Regions from separate parts of the Flavobacterium sp. CAU 1735 genome, predicted to be linked through region 2. Evidence: riboswitches for the same ligand, from Rfam matches in the RefSeq annotation. Region 2 holds a riboswitch; the other holds the start of a gene.
What was found. A riboswitch is a leader RNA that binds a small molecule or an ion and turns the genes downstream of it on or off. The one in region 2 is predicted to bind S-adenosylmethionine.

Region 1: it holds a riboswitch for S-adenosylmethionine, as region 2 does, so the genes downstream of both, AAFN64_RS15955 (homocysteine S-methyltransferase family protein) here and AAFN64_RS07845 (Na+/H+ antiporter NhaC family protein) in region 2, are expected to answer to the same signal.

What each region holds. Positions count from the first base shown of each region.
Region 1 is NZ_JBDQQQ010000008.1:147,744-163,969, reverse strand. Features, by position in the region: gene AAFN64_RS16005 (bifunctional 3-deoxy-7-phosphoheptulonate synthase/chorismate mutase type II) at 1-649, opposite strand, end outside; gene AAFN64_RS16000 (prephenate dehydrogenase) at 639-1,526, opposite strand; gene AAFN64_RS15995 (aminotransferase class I/II-fold pyridoxal phosphate-dependent enzyme) at 1,527-2,675, opposite strand; gene AAFN64_RS15990 (prephenate dehydratase) at 2,672-3,499, opposite strand; gene gldA (gliding motility-associated ABC transporter ATP-binding subunit GldA) at 3,794-4,696, shown strand; gene AAFN64_RS15980 (head GIN domain-containing protein) at 4,698-5,441, opposite strand; gene AAFN64_RS15975 (acyloxyacyl hydrolase) at 5,453-6,547, opposite strand; gene AAFN64_RS15970 (T9SS type A sorting domain-containing protein) at 6,740-7,372, shown strand; gene metF (methylenetetrahydrofolate reductase [NAD(P)H]) at 7,419-8,375, opposite strand; gene metH (methionine synthase) at 8,399-11,080, opposite strand; gene AAFN64_RS15955 (homocysteine S-methyltransferase family protein) at 11,086-12,078, opposite strand; SAM riboswitch class I at 12,227-12,347, opposite strand; gene AAFN64_RS15950 (aminotransferase class I/II-fold pyridoxal phosphate-dependent enzyme) at 12,419-13,591, opposite strand; gene thrA (bifunctional aspartate kinase/homoserine dehydrogenase I) at 13,614-16,025, opposite strand; gene AAFN64_RS15940 (alpha/beta fold hydrolase) at 16,022-16,226, opposite strand, start outside.
Region 2 is NZ_JBDQQQ010000002.1:148,196-164,421, forward strand. Features, by position in the region: gene AAFN64_RS07775 (OmpA family protein) at 1-830, shown strand, start outside; gene AAFN64_RS07780 (helix-turn-helix domain-containing protein) at 878-1,516, opposite strand; gene AAFN64_RS07785 (hypothetical protein) at 1,872-2,993, opposite strand; gene AAFN64_RS07790 (HD domain-containing protein) at 3,265-4,506, shown strand; gene lpxD (UDP-3-O-(3-hydroxymyristoyl)glucosamine N-acyltransferase) at 4,531-5,547, shown strand; gene AAFN64_RS07800 (bifunctional UDP-3-O-[3-hydroxymyristoyl] N-acetylglucosamine deacetylase/3-hydroxyacyl-ACP dehydratase) at 5,575-6,963, shown strand; gene lpxA (acyl-ACP--UDP-N-acetylglucosamine O-acyltransferase) at 6,975-7,760, shown strand; gene efp (elongation factor P) at 7,804-8,370, shown strand; gene AAFN64_RS07815 (UDP-3-O-(3-hydroxymyristoyl)glucosamine N-acyltransferase) at 8,422-9,360, shown strand; gene AAFN64_RS07820 (nuclear transport factor 2 family protein) at 9,353-9,712, shown strand; gene sucD (succinate--CoA ligase subunit alpha) at 9,822-10,694, shown strand; gene AAFN64_RS07830 (DinB family protein) at 10,943-11,497, opposite strand; gene AAFN64_RS07835 (Crp/Fnr family transcriptional regulator) at 11,554-12,090, opposite strand; gene AAFN64_RS07840 (hypothetical protein) at 12,285-12,824, shown strand; SAM-I-IV-variant riboswitch at 12,931-13,026, shown strand; gene AAFN64_RS07845 (Na+/H+ antiporter NhaC family protein) at 13,093-14,415, shown strand; gene fabG (3-oxoacyl-[acyl-carrier-protein] reductase) at 14,490-15,236, shown strand; gene AAFN64_RS07855 (hypothetical protein) at 15,295-16,226, shown strand, end outside.

The DNA of each region.
Region 1 (16,226 bases), on a different contig from region 2:
GTTGTGACACTTCCAGTATCATATCGCGTTTTCCGGTGATATGCGACGGGTCACAAATTAGCGGCAAATCCGGAAATTTGCTTTGCAACTCGATTGGCAATTGCCACTCCGGATTGTTTCTGTATTTTGTTTTTTCGTAGGTCGAAAATCCTCTGTGGATTACGCCCAATTTTTTAATATTGGCATTGTACAAACGTTCCACTCCTCCAAGCCATAAGGACAAATCGGGATTTACCGGATTTTTAACCAGTACGATTTTATCGGTATCTTTTAAAGCATCGGCAATTTCCTGAACGGCAAACGGATTTACAGTCGTTCGGGCACCAATCCACAATACGTCCACGTCGTGTTCTAAGGCCAATTGCACATGATTCGCATTGGCAACCTCAACGGCCAGTAACAAACCGGTTTCCGCTTTGGCGCGTTGTAACCATTTTAATCCGATGGCTCCTACTCCTTCGAAACCACCCGGACGGGTACGCGGTTTCCAGATACCCGCTCTGAAAACACTTACATCCGAATCTTTTAATTCGTGTGCTATTTTTAATACTTGTTCTTCTGTTTCGGCACTACATGGCCCGGCGATCACCAACGGATGACTTAAATTGAAAGCGTCCAACCATGTTCTCATTGCAGCATTATTCTCCATAACTCAATTCTTTTTTTAAATGTATTCCTTTTAAGATTTCTTTTATCGCATTTGTTTGTTCCATTTCGGAATAAACCGAATCATAATCGCCGGTTTCCAGCAAGGTTTTAAAATGATTCAGGTTTTCAATATATTCGGATAATGATTTCAGTACCATTTCCCGGTTTTGTTTAAAAATGGGCGTCCACATGGCCGGAGAACTTTTCGCTAACCGTACCGTGCTTTCGAATCCACTTCCTGCCATATCAAAAATATCGCGTTCGTTTTGCTCTTCTGCAATCACCGTTTTCCCCAACATAAAGGAACTGATGTGCGACAGATGCGAAACATAAGCAATGTGTTTATCGTGTGCTTTTGGGTCCATATAGCGGATTCGCATCTTTATTTTTTTAAACAATTGCAGGGCTTTTTCCTGAATTCCAAAAGCGGTTTTCTCAATTTCGCAAATGATATTGGTCTTTCCGGCAAACAGTCCTTCGAAGGCTGCCGACGGTCCCGAAAACTCTGTTCCCGCTATCGGATGCGTCGCTATAAAATTACGCCTTTTCGAATGGTTTTCAACAGCTTTACAGATTTGTTCTTTTGTTGATCCTACATCGAGTACGACCGTATTTTCTTGTATCCGATCCAGTACTTCCGGCAAAACAGCAACTGCCTTGTCAACCGGTATCGCCAACACCACCCAATCGGCCTCCGACAATTGTTCCCAGTCGGCCTGGCGATCGATGATGCCGCGTTCCAGCGCTTCTTTAACATGGCTTTCATTGGTTTCGATCCCAAAGAAAACCGCCCGTTCGTTCTCTTTCCGAAAATCGAGTGCAAAGGAGCCACCAATCAGACCAAGTCCAATTATAAAAACTTTTTCTTCTCCCTTCATTTAGTCAAATCGTTTTAGAATTTCTTTAATTTTTTCTTCCGGAATACATAACGAAAATCGAATGTATCCTTCGCCATTACTTCCGAAAATCGTTCCGGGCGCAATAAACAGGTTTTTATCGTATAACAATTTGTCGACAAAGGCTTCCGCCGATTTTTCTTCCGGTGGTAATTTCGCCCAGACAAACAAGCCGACGCTATTGGTATCGAACGTGCAGTTTAATTTCCGCACCAGTTCAAAAACAAGATTTCGTCTGTTTTGATATATTTCGTTTTGTTTTGCAAACCAGGTCGAATCGCTTTTTAAAGCGGCGATGGCTCCTTTTTGGATACCATAAAACATCCCGCTGTCCATATTACTTTTTACTTTTAGCACCGCCTGAATCAGTTCTCTTTTCCCCATCACCATTCCTACACGCCAACCGGCCATATTAAAGGTTTTACTCAGCGAATTCAGTTCCATCGCCACCTCCATCGCTCCGGGAATACTCAAAATGGATTCCGGATTGTCGTTTAGTATAAAACTATACGGATTGTCATTTACAATCAGTATCCGGTGTTTTTTTGCAAAGGCTATCAGTTTTTCAAACAACGATCGGTTTCCTGTAGCTCCGGTTGGCATATGCGGATAGCTTACCCACATCAGTTTTACCCGTGAAAGGTCTTGTTTTTCCAAAGCTTCAAAATCCGGCTCCCAGTTTCGCTCGGCTGATAAATCATAAAAAATACTTTCAGCACCCACCAGATTGGCAACCGACGCATAGGTTGGGTAACCCGGATTCGGGATCAACACACCATCTCCTTCATTTAGAAAAGCCATAGCAATGTGCAGGATTCCTTCTTTCGATCCCATTAACGGCAATATTTCCGAATCCGGGTTTAGGGCTACTTCAAAATGAGTGGCATAAAAATCGGCCATCGCCTGACGGAGTTCGGGAAGTCCCTGATAACTCTGATATTGGTGTGCGGACGGTTGCGACATGGCTTCGCGTACCGCATCCATAACGGTTGTGGCCGGTGCCAGATCCGGGCTCCCAATTCCCATATTGATAACAGGTTTCCCTTCGGCCTGCAATTCCCGTACTTCCCGCAGTTTTTGCGAAAAGTAGTATTCCTGAACCTGATCTAATCGTTTTGCTGTTGTTATCATACTACTCCTTTTTTATATTCTCCTAAAACCTTAAATTCTTTCGTCATTTCTTCCAGAGTTGCCTTTGCTTTCTCATAATCTTCATACTGTTCAAATGTGATATCGACAAAGAAGGAATATTGCCAGGGCTTTTCGATAATCGGCATTGACTGAATCTTGGTGAGGTTCAATTTGTAATCGTTCATAATATTCAGAATCGTAGCCAGACTTCCCTGCATATCTTCCAACTCAAACTTTAGCGAAACCTTATCAATATCCTGTTTCGGGATAACCGAATTCTGTGCTTTTACGATCACAAAACGAGTTTTATTACTCGTTATCGTATGAATATTTTCGGCCAATACGGGAAGTTCATACATTTCGGAAGCGACCTTACTGGCTACGGCTCCAATTCCGGAGAGCTCTTTTTCTCGGATTCTTCGTGCGGTTTCGGCCGTATCGGCATCTTCTATCAATCGGATATGCGGATAGCGGCTAAAAAACTTTTTACATTGCAATAACGCCATCGGATGGGAATGCACTTCCCGGATATCTTCGATCGTTTGTCCCGGTAAGGCCATCAGATTCATCCGGATATCCAGATAGTGCTCCCCGATGATGTGCAGTTTATTAAAATCAATAAGTGCATAATTCGGTATAATCGACCCGGCGATTGAATTTTCCAAGGCCATAATTCCGAGGTTCCGATCGTCTTCCAGTACACTTTTTACTAATTCATCGAATGACATACATTCGATAAGGGCTTTACTTTCATTGAAGTATTCTTTCGCCACCTGATGATGGAACGACCCTTTGATTCCCTGTATTGCAATTTTCCTTTCCATATGCCAAAAAAAAATCCCGATGGAAAACATCGGGATTGTGTATTATAGTGTTATAATTCTTTCGTATACTTCGATCAAATAACCATATGACAATCCCTTTCTTCTTTCCAGAAAAAATAAAAGAAATTGTTATAATAAAAAGTGTTACTTGAATTCATTGGTTTTTCGCCATTGTATTTGAGTGACAAAATTAGAAAAAAAATATTTCCATCGGTTAATATTTTAAAAAATTTATGATTTTAAAAATAATCAGCATCATTTTCTTCTTATTTTTGCTCCAAATCAGGTATTAGTATGTCTATTGAAGTTTTAAATATATCCAAGAATTACGGGGAGCAAAAAGCGTTGGATTCGGTTACATTTTCGATAAAAAAAGGTGAGATTGTCGGTTTTCTAGGTCCAAATGGTGCCGGAAAATCTACCTTAATGAAAATACTAACCACTTTTCTGGATGCCGATCAGGGTACTGCCAGCGTTAACGGACATGATGTTATAACTTCGGCTAAAGCAGTGCAGCAATCTGTAGGCTACTTACCGGAACATAATCCGCTATACCTTGATTTGTATGTACGCGAATACCTGGCGTTTAATGCCGATGTATACAAAGTCGCCAAATCCCGTATTGACGAAGTAATTGCACTTACCGGCTTAACTCCGGAAAGTCATAAGAAAATCGGAGCGCTTTCCAAAGGATACCGTCAGCGTGTTGGCTTGGCGACGGCTTTATTGCACGATCCGGAAGTATTGATTCTCGACGAACCGACCACAGGACTTGACCCAAACCAGTTGGTTGAGATCCGTGAGTTGATCAAAAATATCGGAAAAAACAAAACCGTATTCCTTTCCACGCATATTATGCAGGAAGTAGAAGCGATTTGTGACCGTGTGATCATCATTAACAATGGTAAAATTGTAACCGATAAAAAACTGGATAGCCTGATGAGCGAAGATAACGAACAGGTTATTGAAGTAGAATTCGACTATCAGATTGAAGCCCAATTAATCGCTAAAATCCCTAACCTGCAATCGCACCGAAATGTTCACGATACGATTTGGGAACTTACTTTTACAACGGAGAAAGACATGCGACCGGTCGTTTTTGATTTTGCTCAGGAAAATGGTTTAAAAACCTTACAGCTAAATCTGAAAAACAAAAATCTGGAAGCCGTATTCCGCGAAATGACGCAGAAAAAATAATTTAATTATAGACCACATGCCCGGTATAATGCTGGGCTATTTCCACTAAAGACGGGTTGTTTTTTAGCACCACATTCCCCGTACTGTAAATATCCCCTTTTATCTCCTGTTGCGGATTTACAATGATATCATTTGTACTTCGCTGAAAAACCCACACCTGTTGCGCCATCAGGTTTTGACCTTCAAAACGTTCGGCTCCGGAATAAAAGGCAATACTCAGATTGGTCACTTTTCCGGAAATACGGTATAACGAAGCCTGATTATCTTCGACAACAAGATTGGTACATTCCAGTTGCAAATCGAATATTCCCGAAGCCGTATCGGAATACATACCCGATCGGATGGCAAAATCCTCAAAATGCAGCACCCCATTTGAGGAGATATTAAATTGGGAAGCCGAATAAATCCCTTTTAAATCCGGTACGGTGACATATACTTTTGTGATGTTTTTATCGCGAAACCAACTGCATCCGTTACCGTTCCGCAAAAACAATTTATCATCCGAAACCGAAACCGAAATACCCTGTAAAAGATTCGCACCGGTTTCTACAAGTATTTTTGTTTCACTTCCTTGTTTTACAATCATTTCAATGCCTTCTCCTACGTCGATCCAGCTAAAATCAGGAGTCGTAATTTCATTGGTAACAATACTCCCGGAAGCCATAAAACAGTCCGGTGCTTTTTCGGAATTACAGGAGAACAACACAAAAAGGATGATCAATAAACAAGAATAATATTTTGTCATTTGTTTCATTTTTACAATCGGATTCCAAGACTACATTCGAGCGCTTCGGCTTTCGCGGCATGTGTTTTTAAACTTATTCCGCCGAAAACGTTACGGGTCACATAAAATTTGAGTCCTAAGCGCTGGTAAAAGGACGCACTTATTTTTGCGGGATCATATACATAATAGCCCAGTTGTGTTTCGAAAGTAAAGCGGTTAACAAAAAGTTCATGACCGATAAAAATTCCGGCTCTTTTATAATCGACATTTGGATCGCTGTTTTTTTCGTAATAAGCAATGGCCATATAGCGGATGTATTCTTTCAGATATAGTGACCAGAAGAAATCGCCTCCGAACTGAATCGCACTTTTTTTACTGATCCGTTTATCGACATATCCTGAAAGCACATAAAACGGATACTGTCCGCTTCCGATAACATCACTTTCATTAACACCACTACGGAAAGCAACAGTATAACGAAGTGGTTCGGCATAACGGGTTGTATCTTTTTCGAAAGTATATTCCGGTTCCTTTTCGCTAAAATTATAATTAAGTCCAACAGTAAAAGCCATCGTATTGGTACTGGTATTTGGCGCTTTGATATTGGCATTCGAATGATGTACCAACAGCAATCCGGTTTGTACTCCAAGGCCTTTCCAGATACGTTGCTTATTATAATTGATCATAAAATATGTAGACGGCATCAGTCGGGTACTATAGGCAAAATTTCTGAAATTACTTTCTTTATCGTATGGATTCGTACTATAAGCAACTCCCTGTCCTACCCTAAACTGAAGGTTACGTTTTAGAAAATAAAAATTATAATGTCCGTATAAACCATATAGGTCGCCTAATGTTTCATTTTTATTTCCCTGGTATTGAAACGACAATCCGTAGTCCGGGAAATTATATTCCGATTGCCAGGCTTCATCGCCATAGGTTTTACGGTTCACACTTAAAAGTATTCCTTCCGGATGTGTGGTAATAAGATGCTTAATCGTATTATTATGTGGCAGGATATTGCCGTAAAAATAATTAGCGTCTACAAAATACTCTTTTCCCTTGCTCTTTTGGGAAAATGCATAACAGGAAAAAAATAGTACTACTAAAAAAAAACAATGTCTCATTTCGTCTTTGGCAAACAGACAAATATAGACAAATATGAATATACTTATCGTCTACCTTAAACTATTCTTATTTTTGTCAGGAAACACCGTTGCAAACCTCTCCTACAAACCACAAAAACACATCCAACCTTACCCGTTATGATCTTATATCCAAATAAGATGATGCTTTGTATTAATTAAAAATTTTGGAAGATGAAAAATTTTTTACTCTGTTTCTTTATTAGTTATTGTTCTTATGCCCAACAACATATTGATATCCATTACTCTCCCACTCGAACATTCATAAGTACATTTGCCGGTCCAATCGAAAGTGGTACGACAGTAACAATAAATTATTACGATTTCCCACCACAGGATTCTTCTTGGTTTTGGTTCGTTGTTTTACCCTATGATAAAAGCAACATCTATAATCCCCGGGCAGGATATGGTCGTCTGGATTATTCCGGTTACATTTATAAAAATGGCAGTTGGTCGACAACTTTTAACAGTGAAGGAAAATATGTGATCCTTATAGTAAAGAATCCATTTAATATTGAATTATTTGCAAAAATTACACTTACGGTAACTAAAAAAAAATTAGCATTGGCTGACATTTCAGAAGTAAAAGAAGCAATCACAATTTTCCCAAATCCAACTAATGGTGTTTTCAAAACAGAAACAGTAGAAACCATTTCCGAAATACAAATTCACGATCAGACGGGAAGATGTATTCTAAAAACCGCTTCCCATTCCGTTGATATTACCGCACAACCCAACGGAATTTATTTTGCAACGATTCAGGATAGCAATGGTGCTGTTTGGAAACGAAAAATCATTAAAAAGTAAAAACACCTGACAGGTTTTGGAAACCTGTAAGGTGTGTTATAAACTATTAAAATACCATTTCGGCAATTTTCCGGATGTTTTCGGAACGTCCCATCGAATAATAGTGTAGTACTGGAATTCCGGCTTGTATTAATTCGCGGCTTTGCGCAATACACCATTCGATTCCGATTTCTTTTACGACATCATTATCGGCTGCTTTAACGATTTCTTTCACCAGTTCGTCAGGTAAATCCACTTTAAAACGATGCGGAATCTGATTGAGCTGTTTTTTCGTAGAAATCGGTTTTAATCCCGGAATAATCGGAACTTCAATTCCTTCTTTTCTGCATTTGGCTACAAAATCGAAAAACTTTTGATTGTCAAAAAACATCTGCGTGATAATATAATCGGCTCCGTTTTTGATTTTTTGTTTCAGAAAATGAATATCGCTATCCAGGCTCGGTGCTTCCATATGCTTTTCCGGATAACCGGCTACACCGATACAAAAGTTGGTTTTATTTGTATTTTGCAAATCCGCATCCAGATAAATTCCATTATTCAGATTGCTGATTTGTGTTACGAGTTCGCTTGCATAATGATTACCTTCTTTTTCCGGTTTAAAGTAGATTTCGCTTTTTACCGCGTCACCGCGTAATGCCACAACGTTATCAATTCCGAGAAAATCCATATCGATCAGGAAATTTTCGGTATCTTCTTTGGTAAAACCGCCGCATAAAATATGCGGAATAGCATCTACCAGATATTTATTCTGGATTGCCGAGCAGATTCCAACCGTACCCGGTCTTTTTTTAACGATCTTTTTTTCGAGCAATCCGTTAGGCAACTCTTTATATTCGTACTCTTCCCGGTGATAGGTTACATCGATAAACGGAGGTTTAAATTCCATCAGCGGTTCGATATTGTCAAATATGCATTGGATATTCTGTCCTTTCAGCGGTGGTAATATTTCGAAAGAGAACAGCGATTTCCCTTTTGCATCAGCTATATGTTGTGTTACTTTCATTTGGATACTATAATTTCGTTTTGTTAATCGGCTATATTCGGATTCAGCCATTTTTCGGCGTATTCATACGGTACCTTACGACGTTGGGCATAATTTCGAACCTGGTCTTCTTTTATTTTTCCCAATCCAAAATATTTACTTTCCGGATTTCCGAAATAATAACCCGATACTGAAGATGCCGGCCACATGGCCAGACTTTCCGTCAGTTTTACTCCGATTTTGTTTTCTACATCGAGTAATGTCCAGATTGTATTTTTTTCGAGATGATCCGGGCAAGCCGGATAACCCGGTGCCGGGCGGATTCCTTTGTACTTTTCGGAAATCAGTTCATCATTGCTCAGAATCTCATCAGAAGCATATCCCCAAATTTCTTTTCGTACTTTTTCGTGTAGGTATTCAGCAAACGCTTCTGCAAATCGATCGCCCAATGCCTTGATCATTATAGCGTTATAATCGTCGTGAGCCGCTTCAAATTCAGCCGCTTTTTCATCCACTCCAAAACCGGTTGTCACACAAAAAGCGCCTATATAATCCTGTTTCTCACTTTCTTTTGGCGCTATAAAATCGGACAAAGCAATATTAGGCGCTCCTTTTGTTTTTTGTGATTGTTGTCGCAGCGTTAAAAACGTCTCCAATACGTTCCCCTTTTCATCATATACTTCGATATCGTCGTCGTTTACCTGATTTGCCGGGAAAACGCCATAAATTCCTTTGGCTTCCAACCAGTTTTCGGTTATCAGCTGGTGCAACATTTTTTGCGCATCCTGAAACAATAGTACCGCCTGTTCTCCTACCACTTCATCTTCTAAAATGTTTGGGTATTTCCCATGTAAGTCCCAGGTTCTGAAAAATGGGGTCCAATCGATATAATCGACCAGCTCTTCCAATCGAACTGTAATTGTATGTACTCCTGTTTTACGCGGCTTTTGAGGTGTAAACTGACCCCAGTCGAGCGTCAGTTTATTGGCGCGTGCTTCGGCTAATGTCAGGAAGTTTTTATCGCGCGAACGGTTTAAAAAACCTTCCCGTAATTCGTCGTATTCCGAACGAATGGCTTTGGCATAATCACTTTTTACATTTTGATTGATCAGATTTCCTGCGACGGTAACCGCACGGGAAGCATCATTCACATGTACTACGGTTTCGGAATATTCCGGTGCGATCTTTACGGCCGTATGCGCACGGGAAGTTGTCGCTCCACCAATCATTAGCGGAATTTTTATATTGAGTTTATCCATCTCTTTGGCCAAATACACCATTTCGTCCAGCGATGGTGTGATCAATCCACTCAGACCGATAATATCTACCTGTTCTTTAATTGCGATTTCGATAATTTTTTCCGGTGGAACCATCACCCCTAAATCGATGATTTCAAAATTATTACACCCCAAAACTACCGAGACAATATTTTTACCGATATCGTGTACATCGCCTTTTACGGTTGCCATCAGTATTTTCCCAGCCGAACGGGACGCTCCGTCTTTGCCCGCTTCGATAAACGGCAACAAATAGGCCACCGCTTTTTTCATCACTCGTGCCGATTTGACCACCTGCGGCAGGAACATTTTTCCACTTCCAAACAAATCACCTACAACGTTCATTCCGGCCATCAGGTTTATTTCGATCACTTCAATCGGTTTCTGTGCCAATTGGCGTGCTTCTTCCACATCGAGTTCTACAAACTCATCGATCCCTTTTACCAATGCATGCGTGAGTCGTTCCTGTACGGTTCCGTTACGCCATTCCTGGTTTTGTTTTTCGATCGTTTTTGCATCACCTTTTACATTTTCGGCAAATGCCAACAGTCGCTCTGTTGCGTCATCCCTACGATCCAGCAATACGTCTTCTACATGTTCCAGTAAATCTTTTGGAATTTCATCGTATACTTCCAGCATTTCCGGATTAACAATTCCCATCGACATTCCGTGCTGAATGGCATGATACAGGAAAGCCGAATGCATCGCTTCGCGCACCCGGTCGTTTCCTCGGAAGGAAAATGACACATTACTCACACCACCACTCACATTAGCATAGGGCAGGTTTTCCCGAATCCATTTTGTAGCGTGGAAAAAGTCAAGTGCATTGCGACGGTGTTCTTCCATTCCGGTTGCTACGGGAAAGATATTGGGGTCAAAAATGATGTCTTCCGCCGGGAATCCCACCTGATCAACCAAAATATCGTAGGAACGCTTACAGATTTCAATCCGGCGTTCGTATGTATCTGCTTGTCCCGCTTCATCAAAAGCCATCACAATCACAGCCGCACCATATCGTTTTATCAGTTTGGCATGATGGATAAATGTCGCTTCGCCTTCTTTTAAACTGATGGAATTCACGACACATTTTCCCTGAACCACTTTTAAACCGGCCTCGATAATTTCCCATTTGGAACTATCAATCATAACCGGCACACGGGAGATATCGGGTTCGGAAGCGACAAGATTCAGGAATCGGGTCATTGCGGCTACACCATCGAGCATTCCTTCATCCATGTTAATATCCACGATTTGCGCGCCACCTTCTACCTGAGCGCGGGCAATATCGAGTGCTTCTTCATATTTTTCTTCTTTTATCAGGCGCAAAAATTTCCGTGATCCGGTCACGTTGGTGCGCTCTCCTACATTCACGAAAATACTTTCCGGAGTGATAATCAACGGTTCTAATCCTGATAATCGCAAGTATTTTTTACAATCTGCTTCAGCCATGCTATCTATTCTAAAATTCTGGGTTGGTATGCTTTCGCCACTTCGGCAATCAGGCGGATATGCTCCGGAGTGGTTCCGCAACAGCCGCCAATAATATTGATCAAATTATCATCGAGATATTCTTTTATCAAGACCTGCATTTCTTCCGGTGTCTGATCGTATTGTCCGAAAGCATTAGGCAATCCGGCATTTGGATGTGCCGATATATTAAAAGAAGTATTGTGTGCCAATCGTTTTAAATATGGTTTTAGCTGATCGGCTCCCAAAGCGCAGTTAAATCCGACACTTAGCAACGGAATATGTGAAATCGAAATCAAAAAAGCCTCAACAGTTTGTCCGGACAATGTCCTACCGGAAGCATCCGTAATTGTACCACTTACCATTACCGGGATATCGAGATTGCGCTCTTCTTTTACCTCATCGATGGCAAACAAAGCGGCTTTGGCATTCAGTGTATCAAAAATGGTTTCCACCAGTAATATATCGCTTCCACCATCAATAAGTGCTTCGACCTGTTGTTTATAGGCGATGCGCAAATCATCGAAAGTAACGGCGCGATACCCGGGATCGTTCACATCGGGTGACATACTGGCCGTACGGTTGGTTGGTCCTATCGAACCGGCGACAAACCTTGGTTTTTCGGGATTTTGAGCCGTAAATGTATCGGCTACTTCCCGGGCAATTTTAGCCGATTCGTAATTGAGTTCGTATACCAGATCTTCCAGGTGATAATCGGCCATACCGATAGTCGTTCCCGAAAACGTATTGGTTTCGACGATATCGGCACCCGCGTCAAAATACTGCGCGTGGATTTCGCGAATCGCCTGTGGTTGTGTAATGGAAAGGAGATCGTTGTTTCCTTTTAGCGGATGCGGAAAATCTTTAAATCGTTCTCCTCTAAAGTCTTCTTCCGAAAAGTTGTATCGCTGTAACATCGTTCCCATTGCTCCGTCGAGAATCAGGATTCTGTTTTGCAGCGCTTCATTAATCTTTGACATTTTTTAGTTTTTTTTAGTTTTGGCCAAAGTCAATACGAAAACAGCGCAGATAGCACTATACCCCTATTGCCTTAGCTTTTTGCCGTTCTGAAAATCAGCGTAAAAAATGTCATCCGTAAAGAGAGAAGGAATACCAGAAAAGTATTCTTTGTTATCTATCCTGAAAACCAATTTGCATTGTTTTCGGGTAGAATGTAGCACCTTCTTTAAAGTGTAAAGGGTTGCTAAGGCTTCATCGGGTCTATTCCCTCTGCCTTTCGTGATAACATTTCAGTCTGTATAAGAACAGTGCAAAATAACGCAATTGTTTTATACCAACCAAATTTCCGTGCTTAAATTGCTATATGAGTGCTTGTTCGAGATCGGCAATGATGTCGTTTACACTTTCCAAACCGGCCGAAATCCGTACTAATCCATCGGTAATACTCACCGCGAGGCGTTCCTGTTCCGTGAGTTTACTATGTGTGGTAGAAGCCGGATGCGTAACGATCGTACGGGTATCGCCTAAATTTGCCGACAACGAACACAGTTTGATTTTGTCCAGAAACTGTCGTCCGGCAGCAATCCCTCCTTTGATTTCGAAGGCAACGATGTTTCCGCCCAATCGCATTTGTTTTTTTGCGATCTCATATTGCGGATGTGACTTTAAAAAAGGATATTTTACGGTTTGTACATTGGGATGCTTCTCTAAAAAGTGAGCGATTTTCCCGGCATTTTCACAATGTTTTTCCACCCGAACCGGTAGTGTTTCCAAACTTTTTGACAAAATCCAGGCGTTAAATGGTGACAATGCCGGCCCGGTATTTCGCGAAAACAGATAAATCTCCCGGATCAGTTCTTCTTTTCCAACCGTCACGCCGCCCAAAACCCGACCTTGTCCGTCGATTAATTTGGTTGCCGAATGGATCACCAAATCGGCTCCAAAGGCAATTGGATTCTGAAGATACGGTGTCGCAAAACAGTTATCTACAATCAGAATCAGGTTGTATTTTTTAGCAATTTTTCCCAGATATTCCAGATCGAGAATGTCCACAGCGGGATTGGTTGGCGATTCGGCAAACAGAATACGAGTGTTCGGTTGGATATAACTTTCGATCGTTTCCGGTTCGGTAATGTTAAAGTAGCTGGTTGTAATATTCCATTTTGGAAAATACTTTGTAAAAAGCGTATGGGTCGATCCGAATACACTACTGGCCGACACGATATGATCACCGGCATTTAACAGCGCCGCAAAGGTCGAATACACTGCCGCCATTCCGGTAGCAAAGGCATAACCCGACTCGGCACCTTCCATTTTGCAGATTTTTTCAACAAATTCACTGGTGTTTGGGTTGGAAAACCGACTGTAAATATTCCGGTCTTTTTCTTCGGCAAAAGAAGCCCGCATGTCTTCGGCATCTTCAAAAATAAAACTGGACGTAAGGTACAACGGTACCGAATGTTCCAAATACTGACTGCGTTCTGTCTGGGTTCGAATGGCCTGCGTTTCGAATCCCAATGCTGAGTTGTTCATGGTTTTGTTTGTTTTAGGATAATTATTTCTTTTCCGATAATCTTAAAATGTCTCCAAAGACACCTCTTGCGGTTACCGAAGCACCGGCACCGGCACCTTGAATTATGATTGGCTGATCACCGTACGAATCGGTATAGATTTCAAAAATCGAATCGGAACCTTTTAATTGTCCCAACGCGGAATTCCCCGGAACGGAGACTAATTTCACATCGAGATTACCTTTATCCTGTTGTAAGTCGCCCGACAATTCGCCGATATAGCGCAATACATATCCCGGTTGCTGCTTTTCTTTTACCGACTGATAAAGTGTGTCCAGTTCGGAAATCCGGTTTAAAAACTCCGAAGCGCTACCTTGCTGTAATTTTTCAGGGATCAGGTTTTCTATTTTAATTTCTTCAAATTCATTTTGCAGGTCGAGTTCCCGAGCGAGGATCAATAATTTACGCGCCACATCGTTTCCACTTAGATCTTCACGCGGATCGGGTTCGGTAAAACCTTTATCAACCGCTTCCTGTAACACCTGACTAAACGGTCTGTTTTCGACTGAAAAATGATTAAATAAATAACTTAATGTCCCGGAAAACACCCCTTTTATTTTGGTGATATTTTCTCCGGAAAGGTGTAATAATTTAATCGTATCAATAAGCGGCAAACCCGCGCCTACGTTGGTTTCGTATAAATAATTTTTCTGATTATCGGCCAGCGTTTTACGGAGTTTTTGATAGAACGCATATCCCACGGTATTGGCTATTTTATTGGACGAAATCAGATCAAAACTTTTTTCGGCCAGCGGAATATAATTTTCGATAAAATCGGCACTGGCGGTATTATCAATGGCAATCAGGTTTTCCAGATGGTGTTCCTCGGCATAATCGATCACGTCATCCACACTGTATAATTTTCCGTTTTGCTGAATTTCTTCCCGCCAATCGGCTGTAATTCCGCCTTTATTTAATAGCACTTTTCTGGAATTTCCAATGGCAAAAATGTTGAGTTTGATTCCCTTTACCTTTTCAATATTCTCTGCGGAAGCCAAAACCTGATCAATTAGCGTTCCGCCAACCAATCCATGTCCGAAAACAGCTATATTGATTTTTTTGGCCACTCCAAAGATCTCTCCGTGAATCACATTCAGCGCCTTATGGGTTTGCGCTTTTTGAACAACCAAACTCACATTTTTACCGGTTACGGTATTATTAAACAATACCGGTACAATTTTATTTCGGATTAAAGCCGTATAGGGTTTGTGGAACGTACTCAGATCCTGACCAATAATTGAAATCACTGCCACATCATCGTTCGCCGTAATTTTACTTACATCCTTATTATAAAAATCATTTTCAAACTCACGTTCCAAACCTACGATTGCTTTGGTCACTTTATCGGCCGCCACTATAATTCCGATTCCCCTTTCGGATGATCCCTGTGAAATAATACTCACACTAATCTCATTATCGGCCATTACACGGAAAATACGGGCATCGATTCCGGTTTTTCCCAAAAGGCCTCTCCCTTCCAGGTTGATCAATGCTACATTGTCCATTACCGAAAGTGTTTTAATTCCTTCGTTATCGGATATAGCCGTGATCAGTGTTCCTTTATTAAGATGATTAAAAGTATTCAGTACCCGTAGCGGGATATTTTTTTCGATAAGCGGGACGATGGTTTTTGCGTGTAGTATTGTCGCTCCGAAGTTGGCCAGCTCGTTGGCTTCGTTAAACGAAAGCCGATCTATTTTTTTAGCGTCTTTTACCAGATCGGGATTGGCGGTATAGATGCCATCCACATGGGTATAATTTTGTAGTTCTTCTGCTTCGAGATAATTGGCAATTAAAGAGGCGGTATAATTGCTACCGTTACGGCCCAAGGTGGTGGTTTCGTCATTGACATTCGATCCGATAAACCCGGTGATGACATTGATCGTGGTGCCGTTATGTTGTTTGAAGTGATTGAGGATGTTCTTTCGTGAAGTCTGTTCCAGCGGTTGTGCATTTCCGAATTTGGTATCGGTCTTGATCAATAAACGCGTATCGGAAAAATGGGCATTCAATCCTTTTTGTTGTAAGGCATCGGTGACTACCTTTGCCGCGATGACTTCGCCCTGAGCCAGTACGTTATCTTTAATTTTCAGACTATAATCACCTAAAAGTGCCACGCCCTCGAACAACTTATCCAGAAGGGAAAACTCATCGGAAAGATCGACGGCCGAGTTCCCTTGTTGCTCCTTTTTAAACGTTTCCAATTGTTCGATATAGGATTTGTTTTTCGAAGCGGCTTCCAGTATTTGTTCCAGTTCGTTGGTCGCATTTCCAATAGCCGAAACCACTACTGCAATCTTTTCCTTATTTTCTACTTTTTCCTGAATAATGCGGAGTACCTTATCAAAGCCGCCATTATAGGCCAGTGACTTCCCTCCAAATTTTAATATCTTCATTGTGCTTTTTGTTTTGTTTTTATAAATATGTTGCGGAGTATTGTATTTAATTGTTCGAACTCAATCAGGAAGGCATCGTGCCCGTGTATGGATTGTATTTCGTGATAGTAAACGTTGGTATTGACTCGTTTCAGAATTTCATAGGTTTCCCGGTTTTGATCGGCTGTAAAGAAATAATCGCTATCAACAGCCACTAAGTGA
Region 2 (16,226 bases):
CCGGTAAGTTAAATTTTGACGAGCCTAAAAACCTGGGCGAACCGGTTAATAGTAATAAAGATGATTTTTCGTATATCATTGATGCTGAAACCAAATATGGCTATTTTTCGTCCAATCGCGACGGAGGTAAAGGCGATGACGATATTTATTTCTTTACGAAGTCAAAAGCCGAATGCAACCAGTTTGTATCCGGAACGGTTGTAAGTGCCAAAACAAAACTGCCTATTGCCAGTGCGGCGATAAAAGTGTACGATTCGTTTGGCGATTTAAAATTCGAAACCGCAACGGGCGAAGATGGCAAATACCAGATCACAATTCCGTGTAGTGCGACCTATAAATTTGATGCTTCGAAAGAGGGATTCGCGAATCAGGATAAACCGGTAGTAGCCAATGCTAAAAATGAGGCAAAATTGTCGGTAGATTTTGAATTGGCGAAACTGGAAGATTTTACGGTTAAAGATGGTAAAAACGAAAAAATTGATGTGAATCCGATTTATTTCGATTACAACAAATGGGATATTACACCACAAGCGGTAACCGAATTGGATCGCGTGGTTTATGTAATGCGAACATTCCCAAAAGTGAAAATCAAAATCGAATCGCACACCGATTCCAGAGGAACGGATTCCTATAACCTGAAATTATCGGATAATCGTGCCAAAGCGACACAACGCTATATTATCGAATCCGGAATTGAGCCGGAACGAGTTTTAAGCGCGATCGGATATGGCGAAACGCGACCAAAAAACAAATGCCGCAACGGAGTAAAATGTACCGAAGCGGAATATGCGGTGAACCGTCGTTCCGATTTTATTATCGTAGAAAAATAAATTAGACTTAATAAAAACAAAAAGGAGTTCCAGTCGGAACTCCTTTTTTAATTAAAGATATCAAGAACACCTTTTATTTTCCAAATCTCATCTATTTTGTCTTTCTTGATCTCATTTTTAGCAGAAAAGATGGACTCTTTTCGCGATATAAGTGTTAATTGCGATTCGTCAGTTTCATTTTGTAAAACTTTAGACATATACAATCCTTTTTCTTTGCTGATCAATACAGCGTACGAATTGCTGGCAATATCGCTGGCGCTGGCTTCTTCGCAGATTACGAAAGTATTTTCTTTAATATCCGGTTCCATTTCCGAAGTATTCACCTGGAATACCATCGAACGCTTTTGTTGCAAAAATGGGATATTAATGGTTGGAATATCGCTTCTTTCAAGATTTAACTCACCGGTAGTATATTGAAAAAGCATCTCTTTCGTAATAATCGGTGTTGTTTTTTTCTTAAAGTTGAAGTTCTCATTTCCAAGGAAAATCTCGTTCAGATCAATGTTAGCTTTGTTACATTGCGCGATGATGGATTCATAGTCGAGCGTATTTCGCTTCTTCCAACTAGAGATGGTGTTCGGCTTAATGTTCAGTAATTCGGCTAATTGTGCATCTGTTTTTATTTTAAAGACCTTTTTAACACGCGTTAAGATACTTTTCGCGGTTTGTATGTTTCCCTCTTGCATTTTCAGGTTCTAATATAATTATCAATTCATTAACTGTTCCTAAACTATTTTGTCAAAAAATATGCCATGATTGTAAGGAAAATTATTTTTTTTACAATAAGGTGTTCTTTTTTTAACAGCGCTGTAAAATGGAATTAATTTACTTATATAAATAATTTTGGATTTGAATTACGGTTTTTCCGTAATTTTTACAACAGAACAAAAATAATTACTTTTTTGGTTTCTAGGAACATAATTTTCACAATTATTTACTAAAAATCGCAAGACGCTATTTTTTATAAGAAAAATAGGAAAAATAATGCCATTCCTTTAAGGTTTATCATAAAGGAATGGCTGGGAGATATGGGGTATAGGGCTAACGTAAACGTTCAACAAGAATTATAGAGCGATAACCGGTTCCGGATTTTCCGGTAATAGTATAGGGAACGGATCCATCGTTTTGGACCGAAAAATAAATTGGAGTAGAGGCGGCTGTCAGGGTAAGGAAGTCAGTAAAAATACAATCGTTTTTTACTAAGTCGGCTGCGATACCCAAACTTAAAAGTCCTGTAGCATTAAAATTGGAATACTGACGGGAGTATTCGGTTCCGTTTACATAGAAGCGAAAGTTAATATTGTTGGTGGTCGAAAGGCTTAATAAACCACTACTGCCATTGGTATAGGATGCTTTTAGTGTGATTTTATAGGTTCCTGGTGGTAAATTGATAAAATCCTTATCGGTGGCAAGTGCGCCTCCTTCGGTAAAGGAGCTTCCGGTTATCGTATTGATAAAATTGTTACCACCCATTTCGGTAGCGTCATTATTGTCTTTAAAACGGATGGCCTTTTCGGTGGTGTCGTATGCGGCGGTGTTGAGTCCGATACGGATTAATTGTCCCGCTACGTTTTCTACTTCCGACAAACCGACTTCATTATTCGCGTCGCGCACCATAAAAAAAGTTTTGGTGGTCGTCGTTTTGGTGGCAAGATTTTCAAATTTTATATAATCATTATTTGCATTGATCTCAAGGCGTTTGGTAGGGTTGGTTTTTCCAATGGCAATATTTCCGGCAGCCGTAATGCGAAGTCGTTCCAATCCATTGGTACCGACAATAAAATCGGCATTGTCTTTTGTGCCGATATAATCGCCATTTGCGGCCACTCCGATAGCAGCAGTAGAAGGTGAAGTACCTTCATTGCCATAATAATTCCATCCGGAAACATAATTCCATTTGGTTTTGTTCCAAAAATAAAAACCGTCGGGTTGTGGGTCGTTGTTGTCGGTGTCGTCTAAATAAATCATTAATCCGGCTGTAACTGGATTTGAAGCCGGAAAATTATTGACTCTAGGGACTAAAATTCCATCGGTATTTGCAGGAGTTAGGCTGTTTGCGATGGAAATATCCAGACTCGATTTCGGAGTCGTAGTTCCGATGCCGACTTGAGCCGATACGGAAACACAGGATATAGCTACGGTAAAAAGAAGGGGCAATCTCATATTCGGCAAAAATTAGAAGTTGATAATAGATCTCGAAATTCTAATAAATCGCATTTTGCGTATAACTATGTGATTTAGTACTACTAATTTAGGTAAAAAACTTATTCAAAAAGCAGGTGGTTTTACTTTTTTATTCGCAAAATGCGTATTTTGTAAAAATATTCGCGCAGGTAATTTTAAGGGTATACCGGAGGTAACTTGAAATATGATGGAAATTGAAAATAATTTTCTGTTTTTTATTTTATATTTGTTAATCTAATTCAATTATACGGTGAGCCAAATCAATAAGCTTAAAATTCTGAATGATCCTATATATGGTTTTATTACCATTCCCAATACCTTAATTTACGACCTGATTCAGCATCCTTATTTTCAACGATTGCGACGTATTTCGCAAATGGGGATGTCCTATCTGGTTTATCCCGGAGCGCATCATACCCGTTTTCATCATGCCCTGGGATGTATGCATATCATGCAAAAAGCGGTTCAGGTATTGCGTTTTAAAGGTGTTGTTATTTCGGACGAGGAGGAAACGGCTTTGTATATTGCCATTTTATTACACGATATTGGCCATGGTCCTTTTTCACATGCGATGGAACACAGTATTGTGGAAGATGTACATCATGAGGAAATTTCAATGCTGTTTATGAACCGTTTAAACGAAGAGTTTGAAGGGAAGCTAAGTTTGGCGATTCAGGTATTTAAAGGGGATTATCACCGACAGTTTATGTTACAGCTTATCTCAAGTCAGTTGGACATGGATCGTTTGGATTACCTGAAACGGGATAGTTTTTACAGCGGTGTAGCCGAAGGAAATATCAATTCCGAACGTCTGATTCAGATGATGAACGTAGAAAATGACTTATTGGTTATCGAAGAAAAAGGAATTTATTCGGTAGAAAAATTTCTGGGCGCCCGCCGACTAATGTATTGGCAGGCATATTTGCATAAAACCAGTGTGGTGGCAGAGTTGATACTGACCAAGATATTAAAGCGTGCTAAAGAACTGGCACAAAAAGGTCAGGTTCCGGAATGCAGTAAGCCGTTACAATTTTTTATGACACATAAGGTGACATTGAACGATTTTGATAACGACATATTGGACAAATTTGCTCAATTGGATGACTTTGATATTATGAGTGCGATTAAAACATGGCAGTTTCACGATGACTTTGTGTTGGCTTCCTTAAGCAAAATGATTATTAATCGTGATTTGCTTAAGATTCGCATGGTGTCCGAAAAAGTCGAAAATTCGGATGTGGAAGTCCTTAAAAAGAAATGGCTGGCTTTGCATCCAATGACGGAAAAAGAGGCGGAGTATTTTGTTTTTAAAGGAAAAATTAAAAATCAGGCGTATAATAAAGCCGGAGAGCCAATTCGTATCCTGAAAAAAGACCGAACCGTGGAAGATGTTGTCGAAGCATCCGACCAAATGAATCTGAAAGCCCTGTCCAAACCGGTTACCAAATATTATATCTGTTTTCCAAAAGTACTTTTAGGAAGTTTAGATTAAATTAAATTTTATATTTTTGTCGGGATGAAATTTACAGCTGAACAAATTGCAGGTATTTTAGAAGGAGTAGTTGTTGGGAATCCCGCGGCCGAAGTCTATAAATTAGCAAAAATAGAAGAAGGTACGGAGGGATCGTTAACTTTTTTAGCCAATCCGAAATACCTTAATTATATATATACCACACAGGCCACGATTACAATCGTTAATGCTACTTTCGAACCGGAACAGGAGCTTACAACGACACTTATTAAAGTAGAAGATGCCTATAAATCCTTTTCCAAATTACTGGAGTATTACAATCAGGTGAAACTGATGAAGTCCGGAATCGAACAGCCTTCGGTTATTTCAGATAATGTAACGTACGGGGAAAACCTGTATTTGGGAAGCTTTTGTTATATCGGTGCCAATGTGAAAATCGGAAATAATGTAAAGATTTACCCGAATAGTTTTGTTGGCGACAATGTGACGATTGGCGATGATACTATATTATTTGCCGGAGTACGGGTTTATTCCGAAACCGAAATCGGTAAAAAATGTGTGATCCATTCCGGATCTATTATCGGTTCCGACGGTTTTGGTTTTGCACCAAACGAAGAAGGCGTTTATAATAAGGTACCGCAAATTGGAAATGTGATCATCGAAGACAATGTCGACATCGGTGCTTGTACTACAATCGACCGTGCAACGTTAGGATCGACTGTTATCCGTAAAGGGGTAAAACTGGACAATCAGATACAAATTGCACATAATGTCGAGATCGGCGAAAATACCGTTATCGCATCGCAAACCGGAGTAGCCGGATCGACTAAAATCGGTAAAAATTGTATGATTGGCGGACAAGTGGGTATCGTAGGTCATATTACGATTGGAAACAATGTTAAGATACAGGCACAATCCGGAGTATCCCGAAGTGTAAAAGATTTTGAAACCATACAGGGAAGTCCGGCGTTTAATTACGGCGATTTCAGCAAATCCTATGTGGTCTTTAAAAACTTGCCGAAAATCGTAAAAGATATCGAAGACTTAAAACGAAAAAAATAGCAACAAAATAAAACCAAAATTTAAGCCATGGTTAAGCAAACAACCATTAAAAACGAAATTTCATTAAAAGGAGTAGGGCTCCATACAGGTCAGGAAGTAACCATGACCTTTAAACCGGCTCCTGTGAATAATGGTTACACCTTTATACGTGTAGACTTGGAAGGACAACCGATCATTGAAGCGGATGCCAACTATGTTGTAAATACGCAAAGAGGAACCAACCTTGAAAAGAAAGGCGTTAAGATTCAAACCTCCGAACACGTACTTGCCGCTTTGGTGGGATGTGATATTGATAATGTAATCATCGAATTAGATGCTTCAGAACCGCCTATTATGGATGGTTCATCCAAATATTTTGTTGAAGCAATCGAAAAAGCGGGTGTTGAAGAACAAAATGCCGAACGAAATGTTTATGTGGTAAAAGAAGTGATTTCCTATACCGACGAAGCAACGGGTAGCGAGATTATCGTGATGCCGGCCGATGAATATCAGGTAACCACTATGGTTGATTTCGGAACCAAAGTATTGGGAACGCAAAATGCTACCATGAAATCTATCGGTGAATTTAAAACCGAAATCGCAGATTGTAGAACATTTAGTTTCCTACACGAACTGGAAAGTTTGTTGGAACACGGATTGATAAAAGGAGGCGACTTGAACAACGCTATTGTTTATGTAGATAAAGAAATATCTCAGGAAACAATGGAGCGTTTAAAAGTAGCATTCGGAAAAGAAAAAATTTCCGTAAAACCAAACGGAATTTTAGATAACCTGACGTTACATTACCCGAACGAAGCCGCCCGTCACAAATTATTGGATGTGGTTGGTGATTTGGCTTTAATCGGAACCCGAATCAAAGGGAAAGTAATCGCAAATAAACCGGGACACTATGTAAACACGCAATTTGCGAAAAAAATGTCGAAAATTATTAAAACAGAACAACGCAATCAGGTTCCGGTATACGATCTTCACAAAGAACCGTTAATGGATGTAACTAAAATTATGTCTATGTTGCCACACCGTCCGCCATTTTTGTTGGTAGACCGAATTCTGGAAATGTCCGATTCACATGTGGTTGGTTTGAAAAACGTAACGATGAACGAAGATTTCTTCGTAGGGCACTTCCCTGGAGCGCCGGTTATGCCGGGTGTTTTAATCGTGGAAGCGATGGCACAAACCGGAGGAATCCTTATTTTAAGTTCGGTTCCGGATCCGGAAAATTACCTGACTTACTTTATGAAAATTGACAATGTGAAATTTAAAAATAAAGTATTGCCGGGCGATACACTGGTATTCAAATTAGACCTGTTGTCACCAATCCGAAGAGGAATTTGTCATATGCAGGCCAGTGCATATTCCAACGGAAAATTAGTCACCGAAGCCGAATTGATGGCACAAATCGTGAAAAAGAATTAAACAAGCAAAGTATGAATCAACCCTTAGCATACGTACACCCGGGCGCAAAGATTGCGAAAAATGTGGTGATTGAACCTTTTACAACGATCCATAATAATGTTGAAATCGGGGAGGGAACCTGGATCGGTTCCAATGTGACGATTATGGAAGGTGCCCGTATTGGGAAAAACTGTAATATTTTCCCGGGAGCCGTTATTTCGGCTGTTCCTCAGGATTTAAAATTCGGAGGTGAAGATTCTTTGGCTATTATCGGAGACAATACCACAGTACGGGAATGTGTTACGGTAAACCGTGGAACGGTAGCATCCGGTGTTACTAAAATAGGTAAAAACTGTCTTATTATGGCTACGGCGCATATTGCGCACGATTGTCATATCGGAGACAATGTAATAATTGTAAATGGCGTACTTTTAGGTGGTCACGTAACGGTTGGCGATTTTGCCATCATTGGCGGACTTTCGGCAGTACACCAGTTTATCAATATCGGAGAGCATGCCATGATTTCCGGAGGATCGCTTTTGCGTAAAGATGTTCCGCCGTTTACCAAGGCTGCAAAAGAACCGCTATCCTATGTGGGAATTAATTCGGTAGGATTGCGAAGAAGAGGATTTTCTACTGAAAAAATCAGAGAAATTCAGGATATTTACAGAATTTTATACCAGAAAAATTACAATACCACTCAGGCTTTAAGCATTATTGAAGCCGAAATGGAAGCTACTCCGGAACGCGATGAGATTATTTTATTCATTCGTAATTCCTCAAGAGGTGTAATGAAAGGGTATACCGGTATATATTAATAAGTAAGCAAATAGATTTTTAAATAAACAAACAAAATAAAAAATGGCGAGTACGGCTGATATTAGAAACGGATTATGTATCAAATTCAACAATGATATTTATAAAATTGTAGAATTTTTACACGTAAAACCAGGAAAAGGACCTGCATTTGTAAGAACAAAATTAAAAAGTGTAACCAATGGTAAAGTATTGGATAATACTTTCTCAGCAGGACATAAAATCGAAGTAGTTCGGGTAGAAACTCACAAATTCCAGTTTTTATACGCGGAAGGAGAAGATTTTCACTTTATGAATGTGGAAACGTATGAGCAGATTGCTTTAAATAAAAACATCCTTGATGCTCCGGATTTATTAAAAGAAGGAGAAAATGTAATGGTTCAGATCAATGCTGAAACGGAAGCGCCATTATCAGTAGATATGCCGGCATCTGTAGTATTGGAAGTAACCTATGCAGAGCCTGGGATTAAAGGAAATACGGCTACAAATGCTACTAAACCGGCAAAAGTAGAAACAGGAGCTTCTATTAACGTGCCTTTGTTTATCAACGAAGGTGACAAAATTAAAATCGACACCGCTACCGGTTCTTATATGGAACGGGTTAAAGAATAATTTTATTTTTATTGGGCAATTTTATATTGCCCAATTTTATCTTACTATAATATGAAATTTACAAGAACCTATTCTTTACGTGAAATCGCTGCGATAATTGATTGTAAATTTGTAGGTGATGCCGAATTTCCGGTAAAGGGAATGAATGAGATTCACGTGGTTGAACCGGGTGATATTGTTTTTGTGGATCACCCGAAATATTACGACAAAGCATTACAGTCGGCTGCAACAATAGTTTTGATCAATAAAGAAGTGGAATGCCCTGAAGGGAAAGCGCTTTTATTGTCGGACGATCCGTTCCGCGATTTTAATAAATTATCACGTCACTTCAAACCGTTTAAAGCAACAGGAGTTGCTATTTCGGATACCGCTGTCATTGGCGAAGGTACCGTAATTCAGCCCAATTGTTTTATCGGAAATAATGTGGTGATTGGTAAAAACTGCCTGATTCATCCTAATGTTACTTTGTACGACGATACGGTAATTGGCGATAATGTGATTATCCATGCCGGTAGTATTTTAGGAGCAGATGCGTTCTATTATAAAAAACGCCCGGAAGGATTTGATCAGTTGGTTTCCTGCGGTCGTGTGGTAATCGAAAATAACGTTGGTATCGGTGCTTTATGTACCATCGATAGAGGTGTTACCGGAGATACAACCATTCGCGAAGGCGCTAAAATAGACAATCAGGTACATATCGGACACGATACGGTAATTGGTAAAAAATGTCTTATCGCGGCTCAAACCGGAATTGCCGGATGTGTAATCATCGAAGATGAAGTAACGCTTTGGGGACAAGTGGGAACTACCAGTGGTATTACCATCGGTGAAAAAGCGGTTGTTCTGGCACAGTCCGGAGTTTCAAAATCACTGGAAGGCGGTAAAGTTTATTTTGGTTACCCGGCCGAAGAGTCAAGGGAAAAACTAAAACAGCTGGCTTACGTGAAAAAGATTCCGCAAATTCTAACACAAATCAATAAAAATGAATAAAGAACTGGTTCAGGCGTTTTATCTGGCAAATGGTCCGTTAAACAAGAGTTTGATGGAAACATTCCTGCACGATGAAATCATCTTTAACTGGCACAGTTCCAAAGGCTTTTTACAACTGGACAAACAGGATTTACTGGAACTGGCAACGGAACTGAGTAAATCGTATATCGCGTCAAGGATCGAAATCAATCATATTTTGGAAGACAATCATAAGGTATCGCTACATTATACCCATTATGTAGCACCGATTGAAAATCCAAACGAAGAGATCATTTTAGCGCATTTTATGGTCATCTGTGAACTCAAAGACGATAAGCTCTATAAGGTTTACCAGATGAGTCAGTTGGACTAAGCGAAAAAAATAAAAAATAGCCGATAAAAGTTTGAAAAAACTTTCTTCGATTACGTTCAAAACCCTATTTTTGCAACACAGTTTTTAAAAATAATATAAAAAAAATATCATGAGTGTTTTAGTAAATAAAGATTCTAAAATAATTGTTCAAGGATTTACAGGTAGCGAAGGAACTTTCCACGCTACGCAAATGATTGAATATGGTAGTAACGTTGTAGGTGGAGTTACTCCGGGTAAAGGAGGAACAACGCATTTGGACCGTCCGGTTTTCAACACGGTAAAAGACGCTGTTGATCAGGCAGGTGCCGATACGACTATCATTTTCGTTCCGCCAGCTTTTGCTGCTGATGCAATTATGGAAGCTGCGGATGCTGGTATCAAAGTGATCATCACGATTACAGAAGGTATTCCGGTAGCCGATATGATTAAAGCTTATGATTATATTAAACACAGAGACTGTCGTTTAGTTGGACCTAACTGTCCGGGTGTAATCACTCCGGGTGAAGCTAAAGTTGGTATCATGCCAGGTTTCGTTTTCAAAAAAGGAACTGTAGGTATCGTTTCTAAATCAGGAACATTAACATACGAAGCTGCTGATCAGGTTGTAAAACAAGGTTTAGGAATTACTACAGCTATCGGAATTGGTGGTGACCCGATTATCGGAACGACTACTAAAGAAGCGGTAGAATTATTAATGAACGATCCGGAAACAGAATGTATCATCATGATCGGTGAGATCGGTGGACAATTGGAAGCTGATGCTGCACGTTGGATTAAAGCTGACGGAAACCGCAAACCGGTAATCGGATTTATCGCTGGTGAAACCGCTCCGAAAGGAAGAACAATGGGTCACGCAGGTGCGATTGTTGGTGGTGCTGATGATACTGCTGAAGCTAAAAAACGTATCATGAGAGAGAATGGAATCCACGTGGTAGATTCTCCGGCTGAAATCGGTAAAAAAGTAAAAGAAGTATTGGGTTAATTCCCGGTCGCTATAAAAATAAAGGGCTGTCTTTAGACGGCCCTTTTTTATTGCTATTTGTCACCACCTGACAGGTTTCTAAAACCTGTCAGGTGTTTCTCCAGATGTAATTGGAAAAAGGGTAAGTATAGAAAAAATTCCTTGCAGCTATACAAATAAAGGGCTGTCCGCTTAGAAGCCTCCTTTTTATTGCTATTTGCTACACCTGACAGGTTTTAGAAACCTGTCAGGTGTTATATATTAGATAATTAAATATTTTTTGAATACTGTTTTAAAACATTCGAAGCCTGTTTTACATGGCGTTCGTTATGGTAAATCAGAAACGATAGCGTATCGCCCAATTGCAAACGGATAAACCGACTCAGACTAATAGCCGTTTTGCATTTGATCAGATCAACTTGCTGTGCTTTTTCGAGAATAAGTAATAAGGTTTCCTGTTGCGTAATAAAAACATCCAGAACACCTTGATCTAGTTGACTACCGATTGGATTATAACTTTTTAAGGATTTTATTTTGGTAGTACTTTCCGCTTTCATCATTCGGGCAAAATAACCGCCTAAAACTCCGGTTTTATAAAACAATTGCGGCTTTTTATTACGGGCTTTTGCAATACAACGATTTAGCTCCGGCAGATAAAAATCGCCATAACGATTCAGATGTTCAAGACATTCCAAAATACTCCAGCTTTTTTCCGATTGTCGCCAGTTGAGTGTTTTCGGATTAGTAGCTTTAAAAGAATTCGCAATTTCAATATTACTTTTGGTTATCGTAGTTAATTCGTCCAGTAGTTGCTTTGTTTCCATCGTTTAAATATTTGTACAAAATTCGGATATGACGGACGAATAAAAATTGATGCAAATCAAGACTTTTTGATACGTGACAAGGTTTCGGCGGTCATTCGAAGATAGGAAGCGATATATTTATCCGGAATTTCCTGGAAAACCTGTGGACTTCGTTTTAAAACACTTTTATACCGATCGACAGGCGAAGCCATTAGCAGATCTCTTTCCCGTTCCATTTGTTGGAGTATCAGCTGACCGAGTATTGTATTCCATAATTTTAAATGCGTTAGATCACTTTCTATAAAATGCAGCAGACTTTTTTTAGAGATGGTCCGAACGGTGCATTTTTTCAGTGCCTGAATATAAAATTGTGTAGGTTTGTCTGTGAAAAAGCTGTCAATGGCCGTAACAAACGAATTTTTATAACCAAACCGGATGGTGTTTTCTTCTTCGGTATCAATAGTAAACACCCGGACGCTACCTTCAACAATAAAGAAAACAGTCGAATCCAGGCTGCCTTCGGTTATCAGGTAAGTATTTCGTTTAAAAATCGTTTCGGTTTCCCAAAGCTTGTTTTCTAATAATAAAGTATATAAAGTTTCGATAGCATTCATATAGGGAACAATTGTGTGATGATCATAAGTAGAATGTTTTCAAAGATATTAAAATAGAAAGGGTAAGGGATTTTATTTTTAAAGTGATTATTATGTTGTTAATCAGGTGATTATTTTTTGATAACAAAATTAAAATAGTACAAATTGTCTATATTTATATTGAAAATAAAGATAACAGAACTAAAAATAACAATATGGAAGGACAACAATACGCATTTCAGCCTTTTTCGAACGACGAAATCGAAAACCTACGAGAGGAAATGAAAAAACTGGAAATCAGTTTGGATCACACTGAAAACAGGGATTCTTTTTTTGAAAATCCATATGCCTCTTTGATGAATAATTTTAACATAAAGATTTTAAAAAGAGTTCGGTTTAATGATGATTTCGTTAAAGTTTTTAATGATAATGTCCGAAAATTCCGCAATATATTTAATGACTGCCTGACTTGTAAAATTGCGGTTATGATTCTACTTTATACATTACTATCCTATACCGGATGTATTAATATTGCAGATATACCAGATTTGATTTTGGCTTCTGCATTTATAAAAGGAATTGAAGATTTTTTTGGAGGTACTAGTACGGAAATTGAAAAACTTCTGAAAATAATAAAAGAAACACTTGAAGCACTCTCGGTTCCGAATATTGCGCTACAGATTTGCCAGTATTTTGGTTTTTGTTCGCTATCGATTGATACGGAAAAAAACAATAATAGTGTAAGACAGGTATAAAAAGAATTAAGGTACTGTCAAATGTTGAATAATTGTTCTTGTATGGTTTATTTTTAATAAAAAAGCGTTTTATGTGATAATTGAGCAAAAAAGCTTTTATATTTGCATCAGTTATCACGAATCTCATAAGAGATAGCAACCTGCAACAACAAGCAAGGTGCTAAAACGATAAGCCAATTCTGTTGGAAAAAATGTTGTTATTTTTCACACACACTTTTCTAATCCAGTTTTGCTTGTCTCGTGAGCTTATTTAATTTCTAAGCAATCGATGATGAAAAAAAACAAAACAAAAAGCGGCGCGTTAGCGTTACTGCCGTTATTCGTATTTATTTTTACTTTTTTAGGAGCCGGAATACTTCTGGACGATTTTTATGCCTTTCCGTCGCCGGTAGCGGTGTTAACCGGAATCATTACAGCCTTTCTGTTGTTTAAACCTTCTGTTTCGGATAAAGTCGATACTTTGATCAAAGGATGTGGCGACAGTAAAATCATGACCATGTGTCTTATTTATCTGTTAGCCGGGGCTTTTGCCAGTGTTACTAAGGCTATGGGCGGTGTCGATTCGGTTGTGAATCTGGGAATCAATCATATCAATTCGGAATATTTTCCGTTGGGAATTTTCCTGATTGCGTCCTTTCTGTCTACTGCAACCGGAACTTCGGTCGGCGCAATAGTGGCATTAGGACCTATAGCGGTAAGTCTGGCTGATAAAAGTGGTGCTTCTCTACCATTAATTGGCGGATCATTATTAGGAGGAGCGATGTTAGGGGATAACCTGTCGATCATTTCCGATACGACCATTGCCGCAACCCAATCGTTAGGGTGTGAAATGAAAGATAAATTCAAAGTCAATCTTTTTATCGCGTTGCCGGCTGCGTTGATCACCATTTTATTATTGCTATTTTTCGGTTTTAACAGCGAAGTGGTAACAGTGGTTATCGAAAAAGGAACGTACGAATGGATTAACCTGCTACCATATGTGTTGGTTATCGTTTTGGCGGTAATGGGATTAAACGTTTTTGTAACACTGCTCACCGGTATTGTGGTGGCCGGAATCATAGGGTTGCTAGGCGCTGATTTTGCGCTATTGGATTTTACAAAAATTGTGTACGAAGGATTTACCAGTATGACCGATATTTTCCTGTTATCGATGTTAACCGGAGGATTGGCCGCGCTTGTAGAACAGGCAGGAGGGATCAATTACGTACTAAAAACAGTCAAAGCAAGAGTAAAAAACAAGCGATCGGCACAATTGGGAATCGGTGCACTGGTGAGTTTTGTAAACCTTGCGATTGCGAATAATACGGTATCGATAGTGATTACAGGAAGTATTGCTAAAGAAATCAACGACGAATACCATCTGAGTCCGCGTAAAACAGCGACCATACTCGATATCTTTTCCTGTGTGGTACAAGGGATATTGCCGTATGGCGCACAGGTGTTGTTATTGCTGAACTTTGCTGGCGGAAAACTTGGCTTTTTCGATCTGATCGGAAATACCTGGTATGTGGTCTTTCTGTTTATGTTTACACTGATAGCGATCTATAGTCGTTATTGGGACCGATTAACCAATAAATTCTTTAAAGTTTAGCGGTATTACGGATAGATTAAAAACCGAATTGTTATATTTGTTACTTATTTCAAATAAACAAACTTAATCTTAATATGAAATTACTGGAAGGAAAAACCGCAATCATCACAGGTGCAAGTAGAGGAATCGGACGAGGAATTGCCGAAGTATTTGCAAAACAAGGTGCTAATGTAGCTTTTACTTATAGTGCTTCTGCCGAAGCGGCAAAAGCTTTAGAAAACGAATTAATGGCTTTGGGTGTAAAAGCAAAAGGATATCAGTCAAATGCAGCCGATTTTAATGAAGCACAAAAATTAGTAGATGATGTAATTGCAGAATTCGGAAATGTTGATATTCTGATCAATAACGCGGGAATTACAAAAGACAACCTTTTAATGCGTATTTCGGAAGAAGATTTCGACAGCGTAATCGATGTAAACTTAAAATCGGTTTTCAACATGACGAAAGCGGTTCAGAAGATTATGCTAAAAAACCGTGCGGGTTCTATTATCAATATGAGTTCGGTGGTTGGAGTAAAAGGTAACGCGGGACAAACCAACTACGCGGCTTCTAAAGCAGGTGTAATCGGTTTCTCAAAATCGGTAGCTTTGGAGTTAGGTTCTCGTAATATCCGTTGTAACGTAATCGCACCGGGATTCATCGAAACAGAAATGACGGCCAAATTAAACGAAGACGTTGTAAAAGGATGGAGAGAAAACATTCCATTGAAAAGAGGTGGAACTCCGGAAGATGTAGCCAATGCGTGTGTTTTCTTATCGTGTGATTTGAGTGCTTACGTAACGGGTCAGGTGTTGAATGTTGACGGAGGAATGTTAACATAATCATTTAATTAAAATAATGTAAAACCTTAAAAATAAAAAGTTTAATAGCGAATATATAATGACAACATCTACAATTGTATTGCTGATATTAGCTATTAGTGTTGCTTTTGGTTTAGCGTTTTACCAATACTTATACAAAGCCGGGAACAGGTCGAAAATACACCTGTTTCTGGCTTTTTTACGTTTTCTGACGTTGCTCGCTATTTTTATATTACTGATCAATCCGGTTATTTCCCGAAAAACCTATCAGGATGTAAAAACACCTTTGCCGGTAATTGTCGATAATTCCCAATCGATTCAGGAGCTGAAACAGGGCGATCTGGCCAAATCATTATCCGAAAAAATAGCAGAAAACAGTGCTTTAAAAGGAAAATACGACGTACAACGGTATACTTTCGATGCCGATTTTTCAGCCGGAAAACAACTTGATTTTAAAGGGAAACAAACGCATATCGATCTGGTGGCTCAAAATTTAAAGCAATTTTACCGCAATCAGAATTATCCGGTAGTAGTACTGACCGATGGAAATCAGACGATTGGAAATGATTATGTTTACAGTTTTCAGCAAAATACAACCGTTTTTCCGTTAGTATTAGGTGATACGACGACATTCCTGGATTTAAAAATCAACCAGTTGAATGTGAATAAATATGCGTTTCTAAAAAATAAATTCCCGGTTGAAGTCTTTTTACAATATAGCGGAACCAAAAATGTCAATGCCGTTTTTAGTATCCAACAGGGTAATGGAACGGTATACAAACAAAACGTAACTTTTGGCCCGTCTAAAAAAGCACAGGTGGTTTCGGTTTTGCTTACTGCAGATAAAGTAGGCGTACAGACGTATAAAGCAGTTATTACGTCGGCCGAAAACGAAAAAAATAAATACAATAACACTAAGAATTTTGCGGTAGAAGTTATCGATCAACGGTCGGAAATTGCGTTGGTTTCGTCTTTAAATCATCCCGATTTAGGAGCGTTAAAACGTGCAAT